DNA from 3 places in the Humidesulfovibrio mexicanus genome. Region 2 is predicted to be linked to each of the others. Evidence: predicted binding sites of a transcription regulator. Region 2 holds the regulator's gene; each other region holds the start of a gene.
What was found. The regulator sigma-54, encoded in region 2, starts transcription at its own class of promoters, with help from an activator protein. The targets are predictions, from matches to a motif close to CTGGCACGGNNNNTGCTT.
Positions count from the first base shown of each region.

Region 1: flgF (flagellar basal-body rod protein FlgF) is a predicted target of sigma-54. The motif match lies at 4,306-4,323, and genes of this name have one in related genera.
Region 3: flgB (flagellar basal body rod protein FlgB) is a predicted target of sigma-54. The motif match lies at 2,756-2,773, and genes of this name have one in related genera.

Region 1 covers NZ_FZOC01000001.1:390,576-398,420, reverse strand. Annotated here, with positions in the region: gene infB (translation initiation factor IF-2) at 1-1,805, opposite strand, end outside; gene CHB73_RS01890 (YlxR family protein) at 1,820-2,005, opposite strand; gene nusA (transcription termination factor NusA) at 2,048-3,325, opposite strand; gene CHB73_RS01880 (ribosome maturation factor RimP) at 3,485-3,967, opposite strand; tRNA gene CHB73_RS01875 (tRNA-Gly) at 4,077-4,151, opposite strand; gene flgF (flagellar basal-body rod protein FlgF) at 4,350-5,132, shown strand; gene flgG (flagellar basal-body rod protein FlgG) at 5,162-5,944, shown strand; gene flgA (flagellar basal body P-ring formation chaperone FlgA) at 5,963-6,973, shown strand; gene CHB73_RS01855 (flagellar basal body L-ring protein FlgH) at 7,010-7,705, shown strand; gene CHB73_RS01850 (flagellar basal body P-ring protein FlgI) at 7,725-7,845, shown strand, end outside.
Region 2 covers NZ_FZOC01000001.1:80,481-88,325, reverse strand. Annotated here, with positions in the region: gene CHB73_RS00510 (KdsC family phosphatase) at 1-162, shown strand, start outside; gene lptC (LPS export ABC transporter periplasmic protein LptC) at 166-750, shown strand; gene CHB73_RS00500 (LptA/OstA family protein) at 747-1,628, shown strand; gene lptB (LPS export ABC transporter ATP-binding protein) at 1,631-2,353, shown strand; gene rpoN (RNA polymerase factor sigma-54) at 2,632-4,077, shown strand; gene hpf (ribosome hibernation-promoting factor, HPF/YfiA family) at 4,116-4,658, shown strand; gene CHB73_RS00480 (PTS sugar transporter subunit IIA) at 4,661-5,110, shown strand; gene rapZ (RNase adapter RapZ) at 5,123-6,010, shown strand; gene CHB73_RS00470 (PTS sugar transporter subunit IIA) at 6,098-6,496, shown strand; gene CHB73_RS00465 (PTS sugar transporter subunit IIB) at 6,510-6,971, shown strand; gene CHB73_RS00460 (PTS sugar transporter subunit IIC) at 6,997-7,671, shown strand.
Region 3 covers NZ_FZOC01000004.1:118,576-126,420, forward strand. Annotated here, with positions in the region: gene hflX (GTPase HflX) at 1-1,016, opposite strand, end outside; gene CHB73_RS09480 (IMP cyclohydrolase) at 1,189-1,788, opposite strand; gene CHB73_RS09485 (tetratricopeptide repeat protein) at 1,948-2,508, opposite strand; gene flgB (flagellar basal body rod protein FlgB) at 2,850-3,260, shown strand; gene flgC (flagellar basal body rod protein FlgC) at 3,261-3,698, shown strand; gene fliE (flagellar hook-basal body complex protein FliE) at 3,721-4,050, shown strand; gene fliF (flagellar basal-body MS-ring/collar protein FliF) at 4,091-5,692, shown strand; gene fliG (flagellar motor switch protein FliG) at 5,697-6,695, shown strand; gene CHB73_RS09515 (FliH/SctL family protein) at 6,682-7,596, shown strand; gene CHB73_RS09520 (FliI/YscN family ATPase) at 7,580-7,845, shown strand, end outside.

The sequences.
Region 1 (7,845 bases), 310 kb from region 2:
GGGGTGTCCAGGAACACCACCTCGCCCCGGTTGGTGGCCACATGGTACGCGCCGATGTGCTGGGTGATGCCGCCTGCCTCGCCAGAGGCGATGCTGGTCTTGCGGATGGCGTCGAGCAAAGAGGTCTTGCCATGGTCCACGTGGCCCATGATGGTGACCACGGGCGGCCGGGGCTTCATATCCTCGGGGGTGTCTGTTGGTGCCGCAGCCAGGAATTCCTGTTCGTCGAAGGAGACGTTCTCCACCTCATGACCGAACTCGGCGGCCAGCAGGGTCGCCGTGTCCATGTCCAGGGCCTGGTTGATGGTGGCCATCATGCCCATGCCGAAGAGCACCTTGATGATCGCCTGGGCTTTGACGCCCATCTGGTGCGCCAGGTCCGAGAGGCGGATGTGCTCGTCGATGCGGATCTTGCGCTTGCCGACCGGCTTGATCTCCTCGCGCTGCTCCTGGCCGCCGCGGCGCTTCTTGTGCCGCGAGCTCTTCAGGCGCATGGGGGCGTCGCCGTCCTCGGAGACGATGGGCGCAGGGGCGAAGCTGGGCTTCTTCTTGGCCGTGGATGGGCCGCTCTTGCGATGGTCTCCGTCGCTGCTGGCGCCACTGCCGGGGAATTCAACAACGCGATGAGGCTTGCGACGGCTGCGGTCGTCGCCTTCCTTCGGAGGGGCGACTGGAGCGCCGGGGCCTCCGGCGGGGCGCTGGCCGTAGCCGCCGGGACCACCGGGGCCGCCAGCGGGACGCTGGCCATAGCCGCCGCCAGGACGGGGCGCTCCGCCAGGTGCGCCGCCGGGTGCGCCATCGCGGCGTTGGCCGTAGCCACCGGCGGGGCCGCCGCCGGGAGTCTGCCGGGGCGTGTAGGGGCGGGCGCCGCCTTCGTGATGGGTTGCGGAGAATTCAGGACGCCGGTTCTGGCTCGCGGCAGGGGGCGTGCTGCCGGGCTCGGGCCGGGAAATGATGCGCACCTGCGGTACGGAAGGAACAACAACTTCGCGCTTGGGTTTGCGTTTCTGGTCCTCGGCCTTCTCCGCTTGGGGCTTTTCGGCCAGCGGGGCTTCAGGCTTGGCCTCGGCTGCGGCGTCCTTGGCAGCGGCTTCGTCCGCGACCACAGGGCGGACTTCCGCCGCAACAGATTCGGCCTGGGGCGCTTCCGGTGCAGACTCGGCAGGCGTGGGCGTTTCAATAGCGGCAGCGGGTTCCGCAGCCGTTTGGGCCACAACGGGAGCTTCGGACGTGGGACTGGGCTCCGTGGGCGGCACGGTTTCGGCAGCGGCCTCGGCGGCTTTCGCTGCGGCGGGCTCTTCGCGATGGATGATGCGCGCCGGGCGGTCGATCACGGGCTCGGCCGGGCGGCGAACCACCTTCGCGGTTTCGCGCGGGGCTTCTGCGGCGGGCTGTTCCTCCGCAGCCTGGGGAGCCGATGCCGTGGCGGGCGTCGCGACCTCGACTGGTTCTTCGGCCACGGGCTCGGCCGCAGGGGCTTCCTCGGACGTGACCAGCTCCGCCTCCTTGGGCGCTACTTGGCGCTTGGACTCGGGCTTGGTCCGCTCTTCGGCTTGCTCCTCGGCGCCATGCCGCGCTGTGCGGCGGCGCACGATGACGCCGGGCTGCACCTCGCGGCGCACGACCTCGGTCTGGGCGGCGGGAGTGCCGCGAAGCGACTGCCTGATGCGGTCGGCCTCGTCATCCTCCAGGGTGCTCATGAAGCTTCTGACCTGGATGTCCATATCCCGCAGATGCTGCAGGATCTCCCGCTGGCCGATACCCAGTTCGGCCGCCAGGTCCTTCACCTTGAGCTTTGTCACCATTCACGTTCCCCTTGTTAGCGCTTCTTCCGCCGGTCCCCGTAGCGGAGAAACCTCTCGCGGCATTCGCCCTGATCGCACACATACAGCCCTCTGCCGGGCATTATTCCCCTGGGGTCGGGCACAAACCCTTCCCCGGTCGCCGCCCGCACATGCCGGAGCAGCTCGGCTTTGGCCCGACGCTGCCTGCAAATGCAGCACATGCGCACAGGGCCCGTGGCCAGTTCGGCCGTCGTCATCGCCGGTTACTCGCCGTCCCCGGCGTTGTCGGTTTCTTCAGCCTCCTGGGGGGCGGCCAGTCCAAGAATGTTGATGGCCGCGCGCATGTCGCGCACCTTCTCGGGCGTCATGCCGGAGATGGTGAGCAACTGCTCCTCGGTGGCGCCGACAAGCTGCGCCGTGGTCTCGAACCCGGCGGAGATGAAGGTCTCCATGGGCACCTCGGCAACGCTGGCCAGCTGGTCCATGCCTTTTTTGTCGGCATTCAGTTCGCCGTAACGGCTCTCGGTGAAGATGTCGATCTTCCAGCCGAGCAGTTGCGCGGCCAGCTTGACGTTCTGCCCCTTGCGGCCAATGGCCAGGGTGAGCTGGTCGTCCGGCACCACAACTTCGAGGGTCTTTTCCTCGTCGTCCACCATGATGCGGCTGATGACTGCGGGAGACAGGGCGTTCTGGGCGTAGACGGCGATGTCCGGGCTCCAGACCACGATGTCGATGCGCTCGCCCTTGAGCTCCTGCACGATGTTCTGGATGCGCGAACCGCGGATGCCCACGCAGGCGCCCACGGGGTCCACGTCGCGGTCGCGGGAGGTGACGGCCACCTTGGCGCGCAGGCCAGGGTCGCGCGCAACGCCCATGATCTTGACCGTACCGTCGTAGACTTCGGGCACCTCGCGGGCGAAGAGCGCGCCCATGTAGTCCGGGTGCGAGCGGGAAACCACGATCTGCGGCCCGCGCGACTCCTTCTGGACCTCGATGATGTATGCCTGGATGCGGTCGCCGCGCTTGTAGCGCTCCCTGGCGATCTGCTCTTCCTTGGGCAAGAGGGCCTCGGTGCGGCCCAGGTTGATGATCCAGCCGGTGCGGTCGCGGCGCTGCACGATGCCGGAGACGATCTCGCCCTTGCGGTCGCGATACTCCTCGTAGATGATCTCCTGCTCGGCGTCGCGCATCCGCTGGATGATGACCTGCTTGGCGCTTTGCGCGGCGATGCGTCCCAGGTCCTCGATCTTGACCTTGAAGCCCATCTCGTCGTCGAGCTGGATGTTGGGATCGTGCTCGCGCGCTTCCTCCAGGGTGATTTCGCTCACGGGGTCGTTGATCTCGCTGACCACGACCTTGAACTGGTACACCTGGATCTCTCCAAGCTCCTCGTTGAAATTCACTTCGATGTCCATCTGCTCGCCGTATTTGCGGGCCACGGAGGACCGCACGGCCTCTTCAAGCGTGTCGATGAGCAGATCGCGGTCGATGCCGCGGTCTTTGCTTATCTGGTCGATGGCCTTCTTCAATTCAGAACTCATGGCGCTCCCTCCGGTGCCGCCGAAGCCGACCCTGACGGGACGGCCGGCGCGAGAATCTGCGTCCGTGCAACAACTGGGGCCGACTGGCGGCCTGCCTTACGGGGCCTGGGGGGGCGGCCCGTCCATAAAATGCTTCAGCCCGGTGATCCGGCCGGGGCGCTAGGCCTTTGTCCGGGGCTCGGGAAATTCGTGTACAAGATGCGCCGACTTCACACGCGGAAAGGCCACCCTCGTCACCTGTCCCGCCTCGTCCACCAGCACATCCTCGCCTTCGATCGCGGCCAGCGGGCCGCGCAGGTGTCTGCGTCCGTCCTGGGGCTCGAAAAGCCGCACATCGACGACCTGTCCCACATACGGGAGCATCTGCCCGGCGTTGAAGAACCGCCGTTCCAGGCCCGGAGAGGACACCTCCAGCACATAGGCCCCCGGCATCACGTCCTCGGCGTCGAACACGACGCCCAGCGCGCGGCTGGCCTTGGCGCAGGTGTCAATGCTCACTCCGTCCTCGGCATCAATATATAAGCGCACCACCATGCGGCTGCCCGCGGAGGCGAACTCCATGCCCCAGAGCGTCACGCCCAGGGGCTCCAGGGCCGGGGCAGCAATTCCGGCAAGCCGTTCAAGCAGGGGATGGTGCGTCATATGTCTAACCGTCTCTTCTTGCGGTTCCGGCACAAATAAAAAAGTGGACCAAAAGGCCCACCATATCTCGGGAACCGGCGAGGTACAGGCGGTCGAATCCTTGAGGCCTTGGAGCGGGTGACGGGGATCGAACCCGCAACACCGAGCTTGGGAAGCTCGTACTCTACCATTGAGCTACACCCGCCCGCACGGCCTATCTATTCGGGCCATAGGGCCTTGTCAACGAAAAAGCTGGTACGGGCAAGCAGTTTTATCTCCATTGCGGAATTCCCGACCGGGGAAGCTCCGGAACGTCGGCGGCCAGACGGCAGGGGAGGGCGCCCGCCGGAGCGATTTTTATGGCGCAGTCCTTGCATGGCTACGGCAAGACCAGGAGGGACCCATGCGCGAAAGCATGTACAGTGCGCTTTTCGGAGCCATGTCCAACGAGATGCGGCTCAACACCATCGCCAATAATCTGGCGAACGTGAACACAACGGGCTTCAAAAAAGACGCCTACGCCTTTCACGACACCTTTCAGCGCTTCGCCCACGACTATCTGCCGGACGACCGGGTCAGCGTGCGTGACAAGGAAATTTGGCCCAGGGCCTACGTCATGGCCCGCCCCAGGCTCTCCAACGAGTATTCCGACCAGAGCCAGGGCGGCCTGCAGGTGACGGGAAATCCCCTGGATCTGGCGCTTGTGGGCAAAGGCTACTTCAAGGTCCGCACCCCAGATGGCGACATGCTGACCCGAAGCGGCAGTTTCCAGCTTGGGGCGGATGGCCAGCTGATTACCGAGCAGGGCTATGAAGTGCTGGGCGATGGGGGCTCCACCGTGACCCTGCCACGGGACAACAAGATCGAGATCGACGCCAACGGCCGCGTGACCGCCGATGGCGTGCAGCTTTCGCAACTGGACCTGGTTGATGTCTCGGACGTCAGGTTTTTGGAGAAGCAGGGCAAGAATCTTTACCGCATCCAGCCCGGCAGCCCGGCGCAGGAGATTCCGGCCGAGGAGATCGCCGTGCAGCAGGGGTATCTGGAGAAGTCCAACGTGGAGATCGTCTCCGAGATGGTCAACATGATGGAGGCCCAGCGCGCTTTCGAGATCAGCCAGAAGCTCATGACCACCACGGACAGCATGGAGTCCCTCGTCATCAACAAGGTCGGCCAGATAAGCTAGGCCGTGCACTTTTCAGGAGGATTCTCGACATGATGCGCTCACTTTGGACAGCCGCCACAGGCATGGTCGCCCAGCAGACCAACATCGACGTCATTTCCAACAACCTGGCCAACGTGAACACCACGGCCTTCAAGAAAAGCCGGGCCGAGTTCGAGGACCTGATGTACCAGACCCTTTCCGTGGCCGGCACGCTCAACGAGTCCGGCGACCGCCTGCCCACGGGCTTTCAGGTGGGCATGGGCGTGCGGCCGGTTACCGTGCACAAGTTCTTTTCCCAGGGCAGCTTCCAGAACACCGGCAACACGCTGGACATCGCCATCGAGGGACAGGGGTTCTTCAAGCTGAACCAGGACGGCGAGGACGTGTACACCCGCGCCGGCAACTTCAAGCTCGACAACAACGGCCGCATCGTCAACCCGAACGGCTATGCGCTGCAGCCCGAATTCACCGTGCCCACGGACGCCACCACCCTGACCATCACCGAGAAGGGGCGCATCTCCGCGCTGGACTCCAACGGCAACGAGCTCGCCTCGGCGGACATCCCCATCTACAACTTCGTGAACCCGTCCGGGCTTAAGGCCATGGGCCGCAACCTCTACGTGGAGACCGACGGCTCCGGCTCCGCCACCCAGGGCACCCCCGGCGACACCAACTTCGGCACCCTGGCCCAGGGCTATCTGGAAACATCAAACGTGGAAATGGTGGACGAAATGGTTGGTCTCATCATCGGCCAGCGCGCCTACGAGGTGAACTCCAAGGCCATGACCACCAGTGACGGGCTGCTGCAGACCGCCATCAACGTCAAGCGGTAGCCGGGGAGTGGAACAGGCATGAAACGCAACCGCATCGCCGCGCGTGCACGACGGACGCTGCGTTGCCTGGCGGCATCGCTGGTGGCCGCAGCCTGCCTGCTGGCCTTCGCCGGGCAGGTTCGCGCGGCGGAAATGCGCCAGGGCTGGTGGCTGCAGGTCAAGGAGGCGGCCTGCGCCAAGGGGCCGAAGGTGCTGCTTGGCGACATCGCCCTGCCGCAGGGAGAAATGTCTCAAGAGGTTTGGCGCGAGATGGCCCAGCGGCCCCTGTGGAGCGCGCCGGAGCGCGCCGGGAACCAGACTGCGCTCTCGCGCGAGCGGCTGCTGGCGCTCCTGCGCCATCATGCGCAGGATCTGGCCGACGCCTGCGCCTTGCCCGCCCAGTTGGTGGTGCAGCGTGGCGGGTCGGTTGTCTCCGCAGCCGACATCGAACGCCGTGTTGTCGGATATTTGACGGAACGCTCCGCCGAATTGGGGGGCGAGCTGGAAATAAAGGATATCCATGTGCCTTCGGCGATATTTCTGGGCAACGGACGCGACCGGCTTGAGCTCATCGCCGGCGGTCCGCTCAAGCCCGGGCGCATCAACCTGCTGTTCGAAGTGCGCGGCAGCGACGGCAAGGTGCTGCGCCGATACGCGGCATCCGCCTTCGCCAACGTGTGGAGGGCCTTGCCCTGCGCCCTGCGGCCCTTGAATCGCCTGCAGCCGGTGGACTTGGCCAACATTCAGTTCAAGCGCAAGAACCTGGCCCACAACCAGAACGCCTGGGACGGCACCGGCGGCCCCTGGCGCATGGTCCGCAGCATCGGCGTGGACCAGGCCATCACCATGTCCGACATCGAGCCTGTGCCGGTCATCGCCCGCGGCGACAAGGTGCGCCTTGTTTTCGAGGGGCAGAACCTGCGCCTGAACGTCAAGGTCGAAGCCCTTGCCGATGGCGGGGTGGGGCAGGCCATTGAGGTCCGCAATTTGCAAAGCAAGAGAAAGATCCTGGCTACCGTGCGCGACTCGTCCACCGTTGTGGTCCGCTAGTCGCGCCAGACCTGGATAAACACAGAGGTTTTTATCATGAATACGCGCATTCCCGTGCTCCTGCTGGCGACGCTGCTGCTGGGCTGCGCCGCGGAGAAGCGGCCCATGCCCGAGCCCATGCTCACCCCGCTGAACAACATCGAACCCGAGCCGGTGAACAACCCCGGTTCGCTTTTCGAGGCCGGGCAGTCGGATTTTCTTTTTGACGACAACCGGGCCAACAAGGTCGGCGATATCGTCATGGTCTCCGTCACCGAGGTCACCACGGGCAAGCACAAGGCCGACACCACGGCCACGAAGGAAAACACCAACACCTACAGCATTACCGCCATGCCCAAGACGGGCGTGTACGGAACGCTGGGCAAGGTGGTTCCCGGCGTCACCAACGTCGGCGTTCCCGGGGTGGGCACAGGCAGCGCCAGCGACCTCAAGAGCACCGGGGAGACCAAGCAGGAGTCAAATCTTACCGCGACGGTGGCCACGCGCGTCATCCGCATGTTGCCGGGCAAGGTCATGCAGGTGGAGGGCGCCCGCCAGATACGCATCAACGACGAGACCCAGATCCTGGTGGTGCGCGGCCTGGTGCGCCAGCGCGACATCAACGCGAACAACACCGTGCCGTCCACGGCCCTGGCCGAAGCCCGCATCGAGGTGTACGGGCAGGGGTCGCTTTCCGACAAGCAGCGGGCTGGATGGTTTTCCAGAATGCTCGACAACGTCTGGCCGTTCTAGCCGGAGAGGAGGACAGGCCATGCGCCATCAATATTCCATCATCGCACGGGCGGAACGGCTGCGCCGCAGGGAGCGCCTGCGCAACTTGGCGGTCATCATCGTGTCCCTGGCGCTCTTTGTGCTGGCCGGGGCTGTTCCGG
Region 2 (7,845 bases):
GTGGGGCTGCCCATGGCCGTGCTCAACGCGCAGCCGGAAATCCTGGCCCTGGCCCGATGGGTCTCCACGCGCCCCGGCGGCCACGGAGCCGTACGCGAGGCCGTGATGTTCCTCCTGCGCTGCCGCGGACAGTACGATGCGGCCTGGGAGAAGTGGAGATGATGCATGCGCAAGCCTTTTTTCACCGTGATCGTGATCTTCCTGCTTGGCCTGGTCGTCGGCCTTGTGGTCAACATGCAGCGGGACAACGTTCACGACGCGCCTGCCGAAAAGCCGCAGACCAAGGCTGAGCCCGACGTTCTGGCCGAGGATCTGGAGTTGGTGCAGGGCAGCGATGGCAAGGAACTCTGGCGCATTCGCGCCACGAGCGCCGAATATAGCCTGGACCAGCGTATCGTGCAGGTTATCAGGCCACAGCTTTTCGCCTATGTCGGGCCTGAGCGCGAGGAGGTCTTTATCAAGTCCGACCTGGGCGAGATAAATCAGTCCGGCAACACCGTGACCCTGCGAGACAACATCGCTGGCCGGTTTGGGCAGTTTGCGCTCAGTTCCGATGTGTTCGACTACATCGGCGCCATGAAGAAAGCGTATTTCAAGGGCCGGGTCATTGTCACCCGGCCGGACTTCACTGTTAATGCCACAACGGTGGAGATAAATTTGGAGACACGGGAGCTTACCGCCGCGGGAGGCGTTGCCGCAGAATTTACGCCAGCCGCCCTGGAGGGGCTCAAGAAGGAGAAGAAGCCGTGAGGCCGTTTGTCCACGTACTCGCCGTAGCGGCGCTTTTGGCGCTGGTTGCCGTTGCTTCAGCCCAAACGACAGGGGGCGAGGTGAAAATGGCCGCAGGAGAAGTTGCCGTGCGGCTTAAGCCGGAGCCTGGCGCCCAGGTGGTGCGCGTGCTGCAGCAGGGCGTTCGTGTCCGCGTTGAGCCCGCCAAACCATCTGGATGGCTGGCAGTGTACGACTTGAGCGAACCCAAACGCGACCCCAACCGCGCCATTGGCTACGCCGAGGCGACGAGTTTCGCCGTGCCGGGGACGCCCCATCCGGAGAATCCCGCCACGGCATTGTCCTCTGGCACAAAAGGGAAGTCGTCGCAGGGGGTGAAGCCAGGCAGTGAGCTCAAAGCCAGCGCCGTCCAAAGCCCACCGGTGAAAGCGGCCAAGGATGCAAATCAGGATCCTGTTCGGATCACCTCCGACAAGATGGTGTACAGCCAGACGGATAACGCCGTTGTCTTTCAGGGCAATGTGCATGGCGCGCAGGCCGACATGGCCATCTGGGCCAGCAAGATTACGGCCTACTTTGCCGACAAGGCCAAGACGCCGGGGAGCCAGCAGAAGGAAAACGGCACGGACCTGGGGGCTGGAAAAATCGACCGCATTGTTGCGGAAGGGGATGTGCGCCTTGTCGCAGGCAAGAATGAAGGGGCCTGTGCTCAGCTTACCTATTTTGTGAACGAGGGGGTTTTGCGCATGGAAGGCAACCCCATCCTCCGCGAAGGGCAGAACACCGTACGCGGCGATGTGATCAAGTATTATCTGAACGAAAAGCGCAGCGAAGTGTTGAGTGGCGCGCAACGGCGTGTGGAAGCGGTCTTTTTTACCCCAGGTTCGGACAGGAAATAGGCATGGCCGAACTTATCGCGACGAACCTGTCAAAGCGCTATGGCGAACGCGAGGTCGTGCGCCACATCAATCTCGCCATCCATGATCGCGAGGTTGTGGGGCTGCTGGGGCCGAACGGCGCAGGCAAGACCACAACCTTCTACATGCTCGTGGGCGTGGTGAATCCCACCACGGGAAATGTCGTTCTGGACAAGCAGGACGTGACCGAAATGCCCTTGCACGAGCGTGCTCGGCTCGGTCTTTCCTACCTGCCCCAGGAAAGTTCCATTTTCAAGAAACTCTCGGTTCGCCACAACCTTGACGTAATTCTTGAGCAGATGCCCATGACCCGGGCCGAGCGGAAGACGCGCGCCGAAGAACTGCTTGAGATGTTCACCATCACCAAGCTTGCCAACCAGCCCGCCATGTTCCTTTCGGGGGGTGAGCGCCGGAGGCTTGAGATCGCCCGCGCGCTTATCGTGAACCCCAAGTTCATCCTCTTGGACGAGCCGTTTGCCGGCATCGACCCCATCGCCGTGATCGATATTCAGGAGATCATCTCCGTGCTCAAGGGGATGGGCATCGGCATCCTCATATCCGACCACAACGTCCGGGAGACGCTCAATATTTGCGATCGAGCCTACCTCGTCTATGAGGGCATGGTCATCCTTGAGGGGAGCCCCTCGGAGATCGTGCAGAGCAGCAAGGCCAGAAAGCTCTACCTGGGCGAATCGTTCAGTCTGTAGCACCCCGTAATTTCAGGCGGTTGCGATCTGTCTCGGCTTCTCGAAACACGGGGAGCAGCCGAGGGCAAGGAATTGTGGATTTACACATTCCTGGAAGGTTGGTACAGTTTTTTCATATGATGTATTCCGCTATGAAAAGGTTCGTATATTTGGTGAGTTACCAAAAAGAACTTGCACAGTCCCAACGCCTGTGGCACCATGGCGGCAAGCGAATATCCAGGTTTCATAATTTTTTTGGCGTTTCCCCCCTGGCGACGTGAAGGCAATGGTGTCCGTGAATGGGTCTTGAGCTCCGCCAACAACTCAAGCTGACGCAGCAACTGGTGATGACGCCGCAGTTGCAGCAGGCTATCAAGCTGCTCCAGCTGTCCAGGCTAGAGCTTGTTGAGTCCATTCAGCAGGAACTCATGGAAAACCCCTTCCTTGAGGAATTGGACCCGGAGGTTGTGGACACGGCACCTGCCACAGACAATCTCGACGACTACGAGGCCGCCCATGTGGACGCGCAGAGCAGGGAGGACGAAAACCTCATGCGCAGCGCGGATTGGGAAAACTATCTCGGAGAGTTTTCAAGCGTTACGAAGCAGTCGCTTGGGCGTGAGCTGGAAGTGCCTGAAGAGGGGCTCTCCTTCGAGTCCAGGCTGACCTCCAAGCCGAGTCTTGAAGGCCATCTGGCCTGGCAGATGCGTTTGTCCAACTTCACTGATCGGGATCTGGACATCGGCGAGATCGTCATTGGCAACTTGGATTCCCGCGGATATCTGCAGGCTTCGGTCGAGGAAATGGCCGAGCAGCTGCCTGATTGTCCCGTCGAGGACATAGAGGCTGTAGTGCGGCGCATCCAGCGGCTGGATCCGGTGGGCGTGGCCGCGCGCAGCGTGCAGGAGTGTCTGCTCGTCCAGCTGCAGCACCAGGGCCTCGACGAGGATCCTGTGCTGGTTTCTCTCGTGCGGGATCACTTGGAGGATTTTGAGAAGCACCGCTACAAGCCGTTGACCAAGAAGTTCAAGATCACCATGGAGGATTTGAAGGACTATCTCGACCTGATCCAGAGTCTTGAGCCCATGCCCGGAGCGCATTTCTCCTCCGGCGAGCCGCAGTATGTGAGCCCGGATGTCTTCGTGTACAAGGTCGGGCAGGATTTCGTCATCGTATTGAACGAGGAGGGGTTCCCCCGCCTTCAGCTCAACCCCTTCTACATGGAAAACGCCAAGGCCAAGAACACGGCCGAGCGTGAATATTTTCAGGACAAGGTCCGCAGCGCGGAATGGCTGATGAAGAGCCTTTACCAGCGGCAGCGCACCTTGTACAAGGTGATGGAGAGTATCGTCCGCTTTCAACGCGACTTCTTCGAACATGGGGTGACCCGGCTCAAGCCGTTGATCCTCAAGGAGGTCGCGGAGGACATCGGGATGCATGAGTCCACCGTGAGCCGCATCACCACCAGCAAGTATGTGGCGACCCCCCACGGCATTTTTGAGCTCAAGTTCTTTTTCAACAGTGCGCTGGACCTTGACGACGGCACTCAGGTCGGATCCGAGTCCGTCAAGGCGCTCATCAAGCAGCTCATCGGCGAGGAAAACCCAAAACGACCGTTGAGCGATGAACAGATCGGCGAAATCCTGAAACAGAAACTGGAGGTGAACATAGCACGGAGAACAGTGGCCAAGTACCGAACGGCCATGCACATCGAGTCTTCCTCCAAGCGCAAGCACGTGTTTTAACAGGCGCCGCGCGCCATCAAGACTACTGGAGGTATTGCATGAACATCTCTTTCGCCTTCAAGAATTTCGAGCCCTCCGACCACTTGAAGGAATACGCCACTTCCCGTTTCGAGAAGATGGCCAAGTTCATTGGCGATACCATAGAGACCGAACTCCAGATCAATCTCTCCGTGGAGAAGTTCCGCCACAAGGCGGAAGTGGTTCTTGCGGCGGACAATCTGCATATTTCGGCCTACGAAGAGTCCGAGGACATGTACTCGACCATCGACCAGGTGCTTGACAAGCTGGAGGCGCAGCTCAAGAAGATGCGCGAACGCCACAAGGAGCGTCGCCGCGCCGGAACGCCCCGCGCCGCGCGCATGGATGTCATAAGCTTCACTGACGAAGGCTCTGGCCGGACGCCAACCATCAAGGAAAGCGACAACTTCGAGCCCAAGCCCATGAGCGTCGATGAAGCGGCCATGCAGCTTGAGAGCCGCAAGTTCGAGTTTCTGGTGTTCCGCAATGCGGAAACCGCCCGCGTCAACGTTTTGTACAGGACCAAGAACGGAGACTTCGGTCTCATCGACCCCGGAAACTAACAATGCGTCTTGACGAGTATCTGGATCGGGAATTGGTGCTGCCCGCTCTTGCGGCCACCAGCAAGCCCGAAGTTCTGCGGGAAATGACCATGGCCGTAGCCGCCAGGCACCCGCAGCTTGATGCCGATCTTGCCCTCTCGGTCCTGCTGGACCGGGAGGGGCTCGGCACCACAGGCATTGGCGATGGCGTCGCCATTCCGCATGGCAAGCTCCCCACGCTGTCGAACATCATCCTGCTTGTGGGGCGCAGCCTGCATGGTGTTGATTTTGAGGCCTTGGACTTCAAGCCGTGCAGCATCTTTTTTCTGGTTCTTGCGCCAGAGCAGATGACCGGAATCCACCTGCGCATCCTTGCGCACATCTCGCGGCTCATCAAGGACGATTCGTTCCGTAAGGACTTCTTTGAGGCCGAGGACCGCGAGGGGCTTTTGCGCCTGCTCCAGTCTTACTGAGGTCCGTCAGTCATGTCGCAGTATCCGTCAGAGTCCTTCTCGGTCGTGGTGGTCACCGGCCTGTCCGGAGCGGGCAAAAGCACGGCGCTCAACGTGTTCGAGGATCTGGGCTATTTTTGCGTGGATGGTCTTCCCGCAGCCATGCTTCCCAAGCTCGTCGCCTTGTTTCTCGGCAAGGACTCCAAACACAGGGGACTCGCCCTGGGCATGGACTTGCGACAACATGAGTTTCTTGACCAATGGAATGACGCGGTGCAGGAGCTTGCCGCAAAGGGCATAGTGGTTCGGGTGCTGTTTGTGGAAGCCACGGTCGACGCCATCATGCGCCGATACGCCACCACGCGCCGTCCGCATCCTCTGGAGAGCGACGAAAGAGGGCTTGAGCAGGCCCTGGCCAAGGAGCGCGCCCTGCTTGCGCCTCTTCGGCGCGATGCTGAACTGGTGCTCGACACAAGCAGCTTTTCCATCCATGACTTGCGCCGCCAGATTCAGGAGCGTTTCGGCGCCAAGGAACATGCAGGGCAGGGAATGCGCGTGCACGTCATGAGCTTCGGCTTCAAGTACGGCGCACCGGCCGAGGCGGACCTTGTCTTTGATCTGCGTTTTTTGCCAAACCCATATTTCGTCCCCGAGCTTAGGCCCATGTCCGGGAAGGACGCCCCAGTGGCGGACTATGTGCTCGACTCGGAGACCGGGCGGACCTTCAAGGCCAGGTTCCTTGATTTTTTGCTCTACCTGTTGCCGCTTTATGCGGCCGAAGGACGCTACCGCGTGGCCCTGGCCCTGGGGTGCACCGGGGGGAGGCACCGTTCCGTTGCGCTTGCGGAATTGGCCTATGCCACTTTGCATGATGCGGGCTACAGCGTCACCCTGGAGCACCGGCACTTCGACCTTGGTTGACAGTTCGTTCCAGAACAGGTGCGCACCATGGCGCACACAGGCGGTATGATGGCGGAATCCAACGATGCGCGCCCCGGAGCCCGGCAGGTGGGCGTGCTTCTTGTCACACACGGGGAGTTTGGCGCGGCCTTGCTTGGTGCGGCGCAGTTGATTGTCGGCCCCCAAGAGGGGCTCCTCGCGGTCTCTGTGCTCGAATCGCGCGGGGTGGACGATATTCTTGCGGAACTGAAGGTCGATTTGGCCCAGTTGGAAATGGGCATGGGCGTGCTGGTGTTGACGGACCTTTTTGGCGGCACCCCGACGACCTTGAGTCTTTCTCTGCGCAAGCTCGGCAATGTCGAGGTTGTGGCCGGAGTAAACCTTCCCATGCTGCTCAAGGTGCTCCAGTCGCGTTCGGAAAGCCTGGATGCTTTGGCCGCCCAGGCCAAATCCGCAGGTGTGCAAGGTATTGTCGTCCCTGGCGAAATGCTCAGGAAGCGGACCTGAGGGAGCGGCTGTCGTGTTTTGGGTGCGGGTCGACAACCGGCTAATCCACGGGCAGGTTGTGGAGGCATGGGTGCCGTTTATGGACGCCAAGTGCATCATCGTCGGCAACGACGAATTGTCCCGCGACGAATTTCAGCAGGAGATCATGTCCTTGGCGATTCCAAGGGCGGTGGAAAGCGCCTTTTTGCCCATAGACGCCCTAGCCGCGGATTCGAGGCTCAAGGCGCCTGCCCGTGAATCAACGCTGCTCCTGTTCTCTACCTGTCTCGATGTCCGGCGAGCGGTGGAAAAGGGGCTGTCCATCTCCATTCTGAACATCGGCAACCTTCATTATTCACAGGGAAAACGTCAGGTGTCTCCCAGCGTTTCCATCGGTCCGGACGACGAGGCCTGTTTGCGTTTCCTGCAGGACAAGGGCGTTGAGCTCGACTTTCGTTGCGTTCCAAACGATCCTGTATCCGTGAGGTTCACCTGATGGACGCAAGCATGACCGGCCCTGTGTGGTTCGCCACCGTTGGTTTTTTTTTGCGCTGTTTTCCCTTTTCCGCTTTTCGCTAAGCCTTGGGCTCATTGAGCGCCCCCTGTTTGTCGGGCTTCTTTGGGGGCTTTCTTTCGGCAATCTTGAGACGAGTATGCTGGTTGCCGTGTTTTTCGAACTGCTCTGGCTCGACTTCATCCCGGTCGGCACCTTCATTCCCCCGCACACAACCGCAGCAACGTTCACTGCATTGGCCTTGTGCAGCTACTTTGGCCTTGATTCCCTGCCATTGGCCAGCCTAGCCCTTGCAGCCGGCTTGCCCATGGCCTGGATGGGGACACGCCTGGAGCGCATCATGCGCGACCGTCTGAACCGATCATACAGCGGCGTGCTGCAATGGGTGCGCAAGCCTGCGGATGTCGCTGTGCCAGGGCGGCTGCTCATGTGGACGCTCATCAGCAAGCTTCTTGCGAATTGGCTGTTTTTCCTTATCGGGGCAGGCCTGCTTGCCTCAGCCGTTCATTTTGTGCTGCACCAGTACGGGCCAACGCTGGCATCGTGTCGCATCAGCTGGAGTGAACTGCTTCTTGCCGCAAGCGTTGGGGGGCTGTTGGCCCTGCGTCTGCGCAGCCTGTACGTCGCCTTGGCCGGGGGGGGCATCGTCCTCGGAGTCTTGCGCCTTCTCGGAATTTTTTGATACTCCGCCAGGCCACTTTGGGACAAATCGCACAAAAGCTTTCCTGGACGCCGCGCTGTGCACTCGCGTTTCCTCCTTCAGGACTGTTTTTGGGTTGCAAGCGAAGCGGTTACCCTCATTTTTCACATCCCCATGACATCTTCTGGCTTGGCAAAGCCGATGCTTTGTGATAAA
Region 3 (7,845 bases), on a different contig from region 2:
AGGGCGATGACCGGGCAGCCCGCCTTTGCGCGGCGGTCGCGGGTGCCGCTGCGGTGGCGGCGCACGCTCTCCAGCTCCTTGCGCACCTTGGTGATGCGCTCGCGCACCCTGCGGCGGTCGATCTCAAGCTTTGTCTCGCCCGGCCCGCGGCCGCCGATGCCGCCCATGAGCCGCGACATGGCGGGCGTTTTGCCCACCAGCCTGGGCAGCGTGTACTTGAGCTGCGCCAGTTCCACCTGCAGCTTTCCGGCCCGGCTGGTGGCCCGGCGGGCAAAGATGTCCAGAATGAGCTGGGTGCGGTCCAACACGCGGCGTTCGGTGGCTTCCGCCAGGTTGCGCAACTGCGAGGGCGAAAGGTCCTGGTCGAAAATGACGATCTGCGCGCCGGTTTGCAGGCACAGGACTTCGAGCTCCTGCAATTTTCCCTTGCCCAAAATGTGCCGGGCATCGGCCTTGTCCACCCTTTGGATCATGCGGGCCGGGCAGGCCAGCCCGGCGGTGCGCGCCAGCTCGGCCAGCTCGTCCAGGCTGCGCTCCTGCACAATGCGCGGGGCGCCGGACACGCTCACAAGCAGCGCGCGCTCGCGGCCCTTGTCCGCTGCCACGGCGCGCTCCTGGCGGCCGAACTCGTCCTCCAGGGCCTGCACCAGGGCGGCGAAATCCACCTCGGAGCGGTCCCAGCGCACGGAGGGCAGCACGTCGTATGGCTTGGCGTCCGGTCCGGAGAGCTCGGAAACCGGCACCACGTGGGCCACGTGCAGGCGTTCCGGCCCGCCGAATTCGTCCACGGTGAGGGCGGCCACGGAGTCGAGCCTGAGCGCCACCATGTCCATCAAGTCTTCCTGCGAGAGGGCCTCGCCGGAGAGGTGGGTGTGCAACAGGCGCAGGCCGCGCAGGCGCGTTTCGCCCAGGCGCGCGCGGGGCAGCTCCGGGATGAGGATGCGGTCCGGCTCGCCCACGATGAGCATGTCCACACGGCCCTGCCGGTCGATGAGCAGGCCGATCTGGCGGCCCACATCGCGCGAGAGGATGGCCAGCTCACGGGCCTGGTCGGTGGTGTAGCCGCCACCCGAAGGCGGAAACCTTCGGGTGGCGAGGCGGGAAAGCCGTTGGATCTGGCCGGGCTTGAGGCCCTGGACGTTGCCTTGCGGTTTCTGGGCGATGGCGCTTCCCCTCCCCTTTGGGGGCTTACAGGGCGGTCTTGGCCAAGTATTTGGCGATCATGTCGTCGTAGGCCGAAACGCGGGCGAAGGTCTCGGCCGCAAGCTCGCGCCGGAGCGCCAGGGACACGCCGCCGGAGTTGGCCTCCATGTCGGCCTGCACGCGCGGGTAGTAGGCCGGGTCGGGCACCACGAGCATGGAGTGGAAGTTCTTGGCCGCGGCGCGCAACATGCAGGGGCCGCCGATGTCGATCTCCTCCACGGCGGACTTGAGGTCCACGCCCTTGGCGGCGGCGTCGGCGAAGTTGTAGAGGTTGACGCAGACCATGTCGAAGCTCTGGATGCGCAGCTCGTCCAGGGTGAGCAGGTGGCCGGGGTTGTCCTTGTCGGCCAGGATGCCGGCGTGGATGCGCGGATGCAGGGTTTTGACGCGACCGCCCAGGATCTCGGGGAAGCCGGTGACGTCGCTGACGCTGGCGACCTTGAGGCCAGCGGCCACGAGCTTCTTGTGGGTGCCGCCGGTGGAGACGAGCTCCACTCCGCGTTCGGCCAGAAAGGAAGCGAAATCAGCCAGTCCGGACTTGTCGGTGACGGACAGGATGGCCCGTCGTATGGGTAGGAAATTCATGCACAACCTCTCTCTGGTTTCAGAAGTTGTGCCAGAAGATCCGCCCCAAGGCAAGCCGTGGCGGGTGTGGACGACTCCTCCCGGCTTCCTATGCGGCTGCCTGCCCCCGCCCGACCACCGGACGGGGACAGGGAGCCATTAGGGAGGGGAGACCGTTGGTTAGTCGTCGAGCTGCGCGAGCAGTTCCTGCGCCGGGGCGAAGGAGGGATCCGCGGCCACGATCTGTTCCAGCTGGGCCTGGGCCTCGTCCTTGCGGTCAAGGCAGACCAGACAGCCGGCCAGGGAGTAGCGGACCTCGCTCTTGCCGGGGTTGAGGGAGAGGTAGCTCTCCAGGGGCGCAAGGATCTCGCTCAGCCTCTCCAGCTCGTGTCCGAGGCGGATGAGGCTCAACAGCGCGACCATGTTTTCGGGATTCCTGGCCAGGGCGTTCTGGAACAGGTCGAAGGCGTCGTCCTTCAGGCCCTGCTCCATCTTCACCAGGCCCATGCCCGAGAAAGTCTTGTCGTTGGCGTCTATGCCGTGGGCCTTGGAGTACAAGGTCAGGGCGGCGTCCAGATCGCCGCGCTGCACGGCGATGGTGGCCAGGCCCAGGTACGGGTCCGGGTGGACGCCGTTGGATGACGCGGCCTTCTTGTAGTAGTCCTCGGCCTTGTCGAGCTCACCCATGAACAGGTAGCACTCGCCGAGTTCCTTGTTGATCTCGTAATCCAGATGGCTCATGGTTCCCCTCCGTTTTCCCTAGAAACACCCGCGTCTCCGTTGCGGGCGGCAAAAGTTGCGCGGCTCCTGGGAGCCTGCCTCGCATATGCACATGGCGTGCCAATGTGCACTCATCCGATTTCTGGCCCCTTCGCTCCGCCCTGCGGCAACCGCCCCCCCTCGCGCACGCGATTCCACGTTCTTGTTGAAGCGGACGAACAGCACCAACGCAAGGCAGAAAAGTAAATAATTTCAATGAAATTTTGCTTTGGAACGACCTTTGCTATTCCCTGGCAGGCCAGGCGACGCGGTTGCCCGGCCCCGGCCCGGCAAAACCGGCCCAAGACCAGGAGGATAGCGGCATGAAAGGACTGTTTGAGCGGCACTTCGGCGTGGTGGAAAAGGTGCTGGACTTGCGCCTGCAACGTCAAAATGTCGTCATGGCCAACGTCGCCAACGTGAACACCCCCAAGTACAAGGCCCGCAAGCTGGAGTTCGAAGAGGACCTGCAGAAGGCCATGAACATGGACCAGCGCGGCCGCATGACCAGGACGGACGCCAAGCACATGCCCGCGGAGTTCGACGTCAACGGCTTCAACGGCAAGAACTTCGCGGACTGGAAGCCCCGCACCGTGTACGGCGAGGACGTGGTGGATCTGGACAAAGAAATGACCACCATGGCCAAGAACTCCATGATGTACAACGCGTTGTCCGACATCATCGCCAAGAACTTCAGCGGGCTCTCCACGGTCATCCAGGAAGGAGGCAAGTAAATGGACTTCATGAGCGCTCTCGACGTCAGCGCCTCGGGCATGAAGGCCCAGCGCACGTACATGAACGTCATTTCCATGAACCTGGCCAACGTGAAGACCACCCGCACGCCCGAGGGCGGGGCCTATCGCCGCAAGAGCGTGGCCTTTGCCGCCGCGCCAGTGTTCACCCCCTTCGACAAGGCCATGGAGAACGCCGACAACCGCGAGCTCAAGGGCGTCATGGTGCGCGGCATTGTGACCGACAAGCGCCCGCAGAAGCGCGTGCACGAGCCCGGCCACCCAGACGCCGACAAGGACGGCTATGTCACCTACCCGGACATCAACGTGGTGGAGGAAATGGCCAACATGATCACCACCATGCGGTCCTACGAGGCCAACGTCCAGGCCATCCAGGACGTGAAGGCCATGTTCAACAAGGCCCTGCAGATCGCCCGCTAGGCTTACCAGAGGAGTACCCGCCATGATCGTCAAATCCGTTGCCATGCAGGCCTATCAGAACGCGCTCAAGGCCCACCAGGGGGCCCTCACCGGCGAGACCCAAAGCGTCAAGAAATCCGGCGGCGGCGCGCCCGGCGGCTTCATGGAGACGCTCAAGGGCAGCCTGTCCAAGGTCAACGACATGCAGCAGGAAAAGACCGCCCTTGTGGAATCCTTCGCCGCGGGCAAGGACCACAACGTGCACGAGCTCATGATCTCGCTGCAGAAGGCCGGACTGGCCATGAGCATGACCAGCGCCGTGCGCAGCAAGATCCTGGCCAGCTACCAGGAACTGACCAAGATGCAGTTCTAGCCGCCGCCACGCGCCCTGAGAAGAGCAGAGGAGAGAGCACATGCACCCGAAAGTCGCCGAGTATTTCGACAAGGCCAAGAACCTGTGGGCCGCCCGTTCCATGACGCAGCAAATGCTCATCGGCAGCTTGGCCGTATTGCTGGTGGCCGCCTTCGTGGGCGGCATCATCTACATGAACCAGCCCGACTACAAGGTGCTCTACACCAAGCTTTCCAACGAGGACGCGGCCAAGGTGGTGAACCTGCTCAAGGCCAGCAAGGAGCCCTACCGCCTGGAGGACAACGGCCAGACCGTGCTCGTGCAGTCCGAGCGCGTGTACGACCTGCGGCTCAAGGTGGCCAGCGAAGGCAACCTGCACGGCCAGGGCATCGGCTTCGAGATCTTTGACGATGTCAAAATCGGCCAGACCGACTTCGTGCAGCACATCAACTACCAGCGCGCCCTGCAGGGGGAACTCGCCCGCACCATCGCCGAATTTCCCAAGATCGAAAACGCCCGCGTGCACTTGGTGGTGCCCAAGAAAAGCCTCTTCATAGAGGAGCAGACGCAGCCCTCGGCCTCGGTGGTGCTCCAGCTCAAGGAGAAGGACGCCAAGCTCGAACCCAAGGAAGTCCAGGGCATCGTCAATCTGGTGACCATGGCCGTGGAGGGCCTGGACAAGAAGCGCATCACCATCACCGACCAGAACGGCCAGCCCCTCTACCAGCCCGCCGACGAGGACACCGCGGGCATGAACACCACCCAGCTGGAGTTCAAGGCCCAGATGGAGCGCAAGATCGAGCGCCGCATCGAGGAGCTGCTTGCCCCCATCGTCGGCCCCCAGAAGATCATCGCCCGGGTCAACACCGATCTTGATTTCAGCCACAAGACCATCAAGAAGGAGCTGTTCAACCCGGACGGCCAAGTGGTGCGCAGCGAAAGCCGCAGCGAGGAAACCGTTGCCGGCCGCGCCAACCTGGACGGCGCCGCGCCCGAGGCCAATTTCCGCGGCGACGGCTTCACCGGCACGCAAAGCTCCCAGGACTCCAGCCGCGAGACGCGCACCACCAACTACGAGATCAACCGCGAGGAGCAGCAGATCGTCTCCCCCGTGGGCGAGTTGAAGCGCCTGGGAGTTGCTGTTATCGTGGATGGCACGTACACCAAGGACGAGAAGACCGGCCAGACGACCTTCGTGCCGCGCTCCGAGGAGGAGATGACGCGCATAAAGAGCCTGGTGCAAAGTGCGGTGGGCTTCGACGGGGACCGCGGCGACACCATCGAGGTGTCCAACATCGCCTTCGGCTCCACCGACCTGGGCGAAGGCCCCTCGCTGGTGAAGCACTTCCTCGACCTGAGCGGGAAGCTCGGCAAGCCGCTTCTGACCGGCCTGCTCATCTTCCTCTTCCTCATCCTGGTGGTCCGGCCCGTGGTCATGGCCCTTATCCGGCCCAAGGTGGCCGAGGAGGAGGTTGAGGAAGTGGCGAGCCTGCCCAGCACGGACGAACGCCTGGCCATTGAGGAAACCGTGGAGGTTCCCGAGGAGGCCCTGGACACCGCGCGCCGCCTGGAGCTTTTGAAGGGCCAGGCCGTGCAGCTGACAGAGCAGAACATGGAGCAGGCCATACGGCTCTTGAAGTCGTGGGCCAGACAGGAGGCATAAGCGCGTGGCAAGCTTCACCGGGCCCCAGAAAACCGCCATCGTCATGCTCGCCCTGGGCGAGAAGTTCACGGCCGAGGCCTTCAAACGCATGGAGCGGCAAGAGATCGCCCTTGTTTCCAAGGCCATGCTGGACATCGATTCCGTGTCCCGCGACGACGTGATCGACGTGCTGAAGGAGTTCAACGACGCCATCACCTACGGCGCCGAGACCCTCACCGGCGGTGCGGACCAAGTGAAGCGGCTGCTCACCAAGGCCCTGGACTCCGAGACGGCCAAGTACATTCTGGACAGCCTGGAGATCGACACCGGCCCCACCCCCTTCCAGGAGCTTTCCAACGTCAGCCCGCGCATCCTGGCGCAGATCCTCAGAAACGAGCATCCGCAGACCCTGGCGCTCATCCTTGGGCACCTGCACCCGGACCAGGCCGCGGAGCTTTTGTCCAACCTGCCCTCCGGTGTGCGGCCCGAGGTGCTGATGCGCCTGGCCAAGCTGGAGGCCGTGGCCGAGGAAATGCTCCACGAGGTGGACAAGGTGCTGCAGAGCCAGCTCATCGCCATGGGCGGCAAGGAAGGCAAGAAGGTGGGCGGCGTTAGCGCCGTGGCCGAAATCCTCAACGCCGTGGACCGCGCCACGGAAGAGGAAGTGCTCTCCGAGATCGAGGAAGAGAGCCAGCAGATGGCCGACGACATCCGGAACCTCATGTTCGTGTTCGAGGACATCAAGGGCCTGGACGACCGCAGCATCCGCGAACTGTTGAAGGACATCTCCAACGAGGAGTTGACCAAGGCCTTGAAGGGCGCCAGCGACGACCTCAAGGACAAGTTCCTCAAGAACCTGTCCGAGCGCGCCGCGAACATGATCCGCGAGGATCTGGAGATCATGGGCCCGGTGAAGCTCTCCGAGGTGGAGGGCGCCCAGCAGAACATCGTCAAGACGGTGCGCCGCCTCGAAGCCGAGGGCCGCATCGCCATAAGCAGAGGCGGCGGCGATGAATTCATCTAGCACCGAGCAGACGCCCCTGGCCGCGCCCCCGGCTCCGCCCGAAACGGCGGGCCTGGCCGACATGCCAGCCGAAGCCGCCCGCGCCATTCCGGCCGGTCCGCGCTACTCCGGCAGGGTGCTCATGGGCTGCGACTCCCCCGGCCCCGGATTCGTCACCATCCAGGAGATAGAGGGCAAGCGCCACCGTCCCGTGTGGGACGAGGCCACAGAGGCCGAATACATCGACCGCTGCACGCGCAAGGCCGAGGCCCTGGCCCGCGAGATCATCAACCAGGCCATGCACAAGGCCGAAGCCCAGGCCCAGGCCATCCGCGAGACCGAGGAAGCCCGCGTGGCCGCCGCCGTGGCCGAGGCGCAGCACAAGGCCGAGACCGAGGCGCAAGCCCGTCTCGATGCCGAGGTGGACGCCCACGTGCAGGCAATGGACGCGCTCATCTCCGGCATACAGACCCTGGGCCAGGAGGTGTGGGCCGCCCGCCGCAAGGACTTCGCCACCCTGGCCAAGGCCTTTGCCCGCAGGGCGCTTGGCCTGGAGATGGAAACCCGACGCGCCGAAATTCTGGAGCATCTGATGGATGAGGCCTGCGCCCGGCTGGACGCGCACCGCGCATTCACCCTCAAGGTCGCCCCGGAGGATTTCGAACTGGCGCAGACCCTGCTGCAGTCCGTGCAGGCACGGCGACCGGACCTGGGGCAGTGGCAGCTCGCGGCCGACCCCGGCATGACGCTTGGCGGCGTGTGCCTGGAAACGCAGGAAATGCTGGCCGACAACGACCTGGGCAACCGGCTTGCCCTGCTGGAGCCCTACCTGGAACAGCTTTCCCTGCCCGAGGACCTGGCCCAGGCGCGCGCAGAGGCCGCACAGCACGAGAGCGAGGCCCCCGGTGTCCCTGAATCCTGAGGCGGTGTGCCAGGCTTTTGACGAGCTCACCCTCTGTCAAACCTTTGGCAAGGTGACCAAGGTCGTCGGTCTCATCGCCGAAGGCCAGGGAATCCGCCCGCCCGTAGGCTCCGTGTGCCACCTGCTGCCAGAGGACCGCGACTCCACGCCCATTCCGGCGGAGGTGGTGGGCTTCCGCGAGCACTCCTGCCTGCTTATGCCCTATGGCGACCTGCGCGGCATCCGCCCCGGCAGCCTCATCAAGAATTC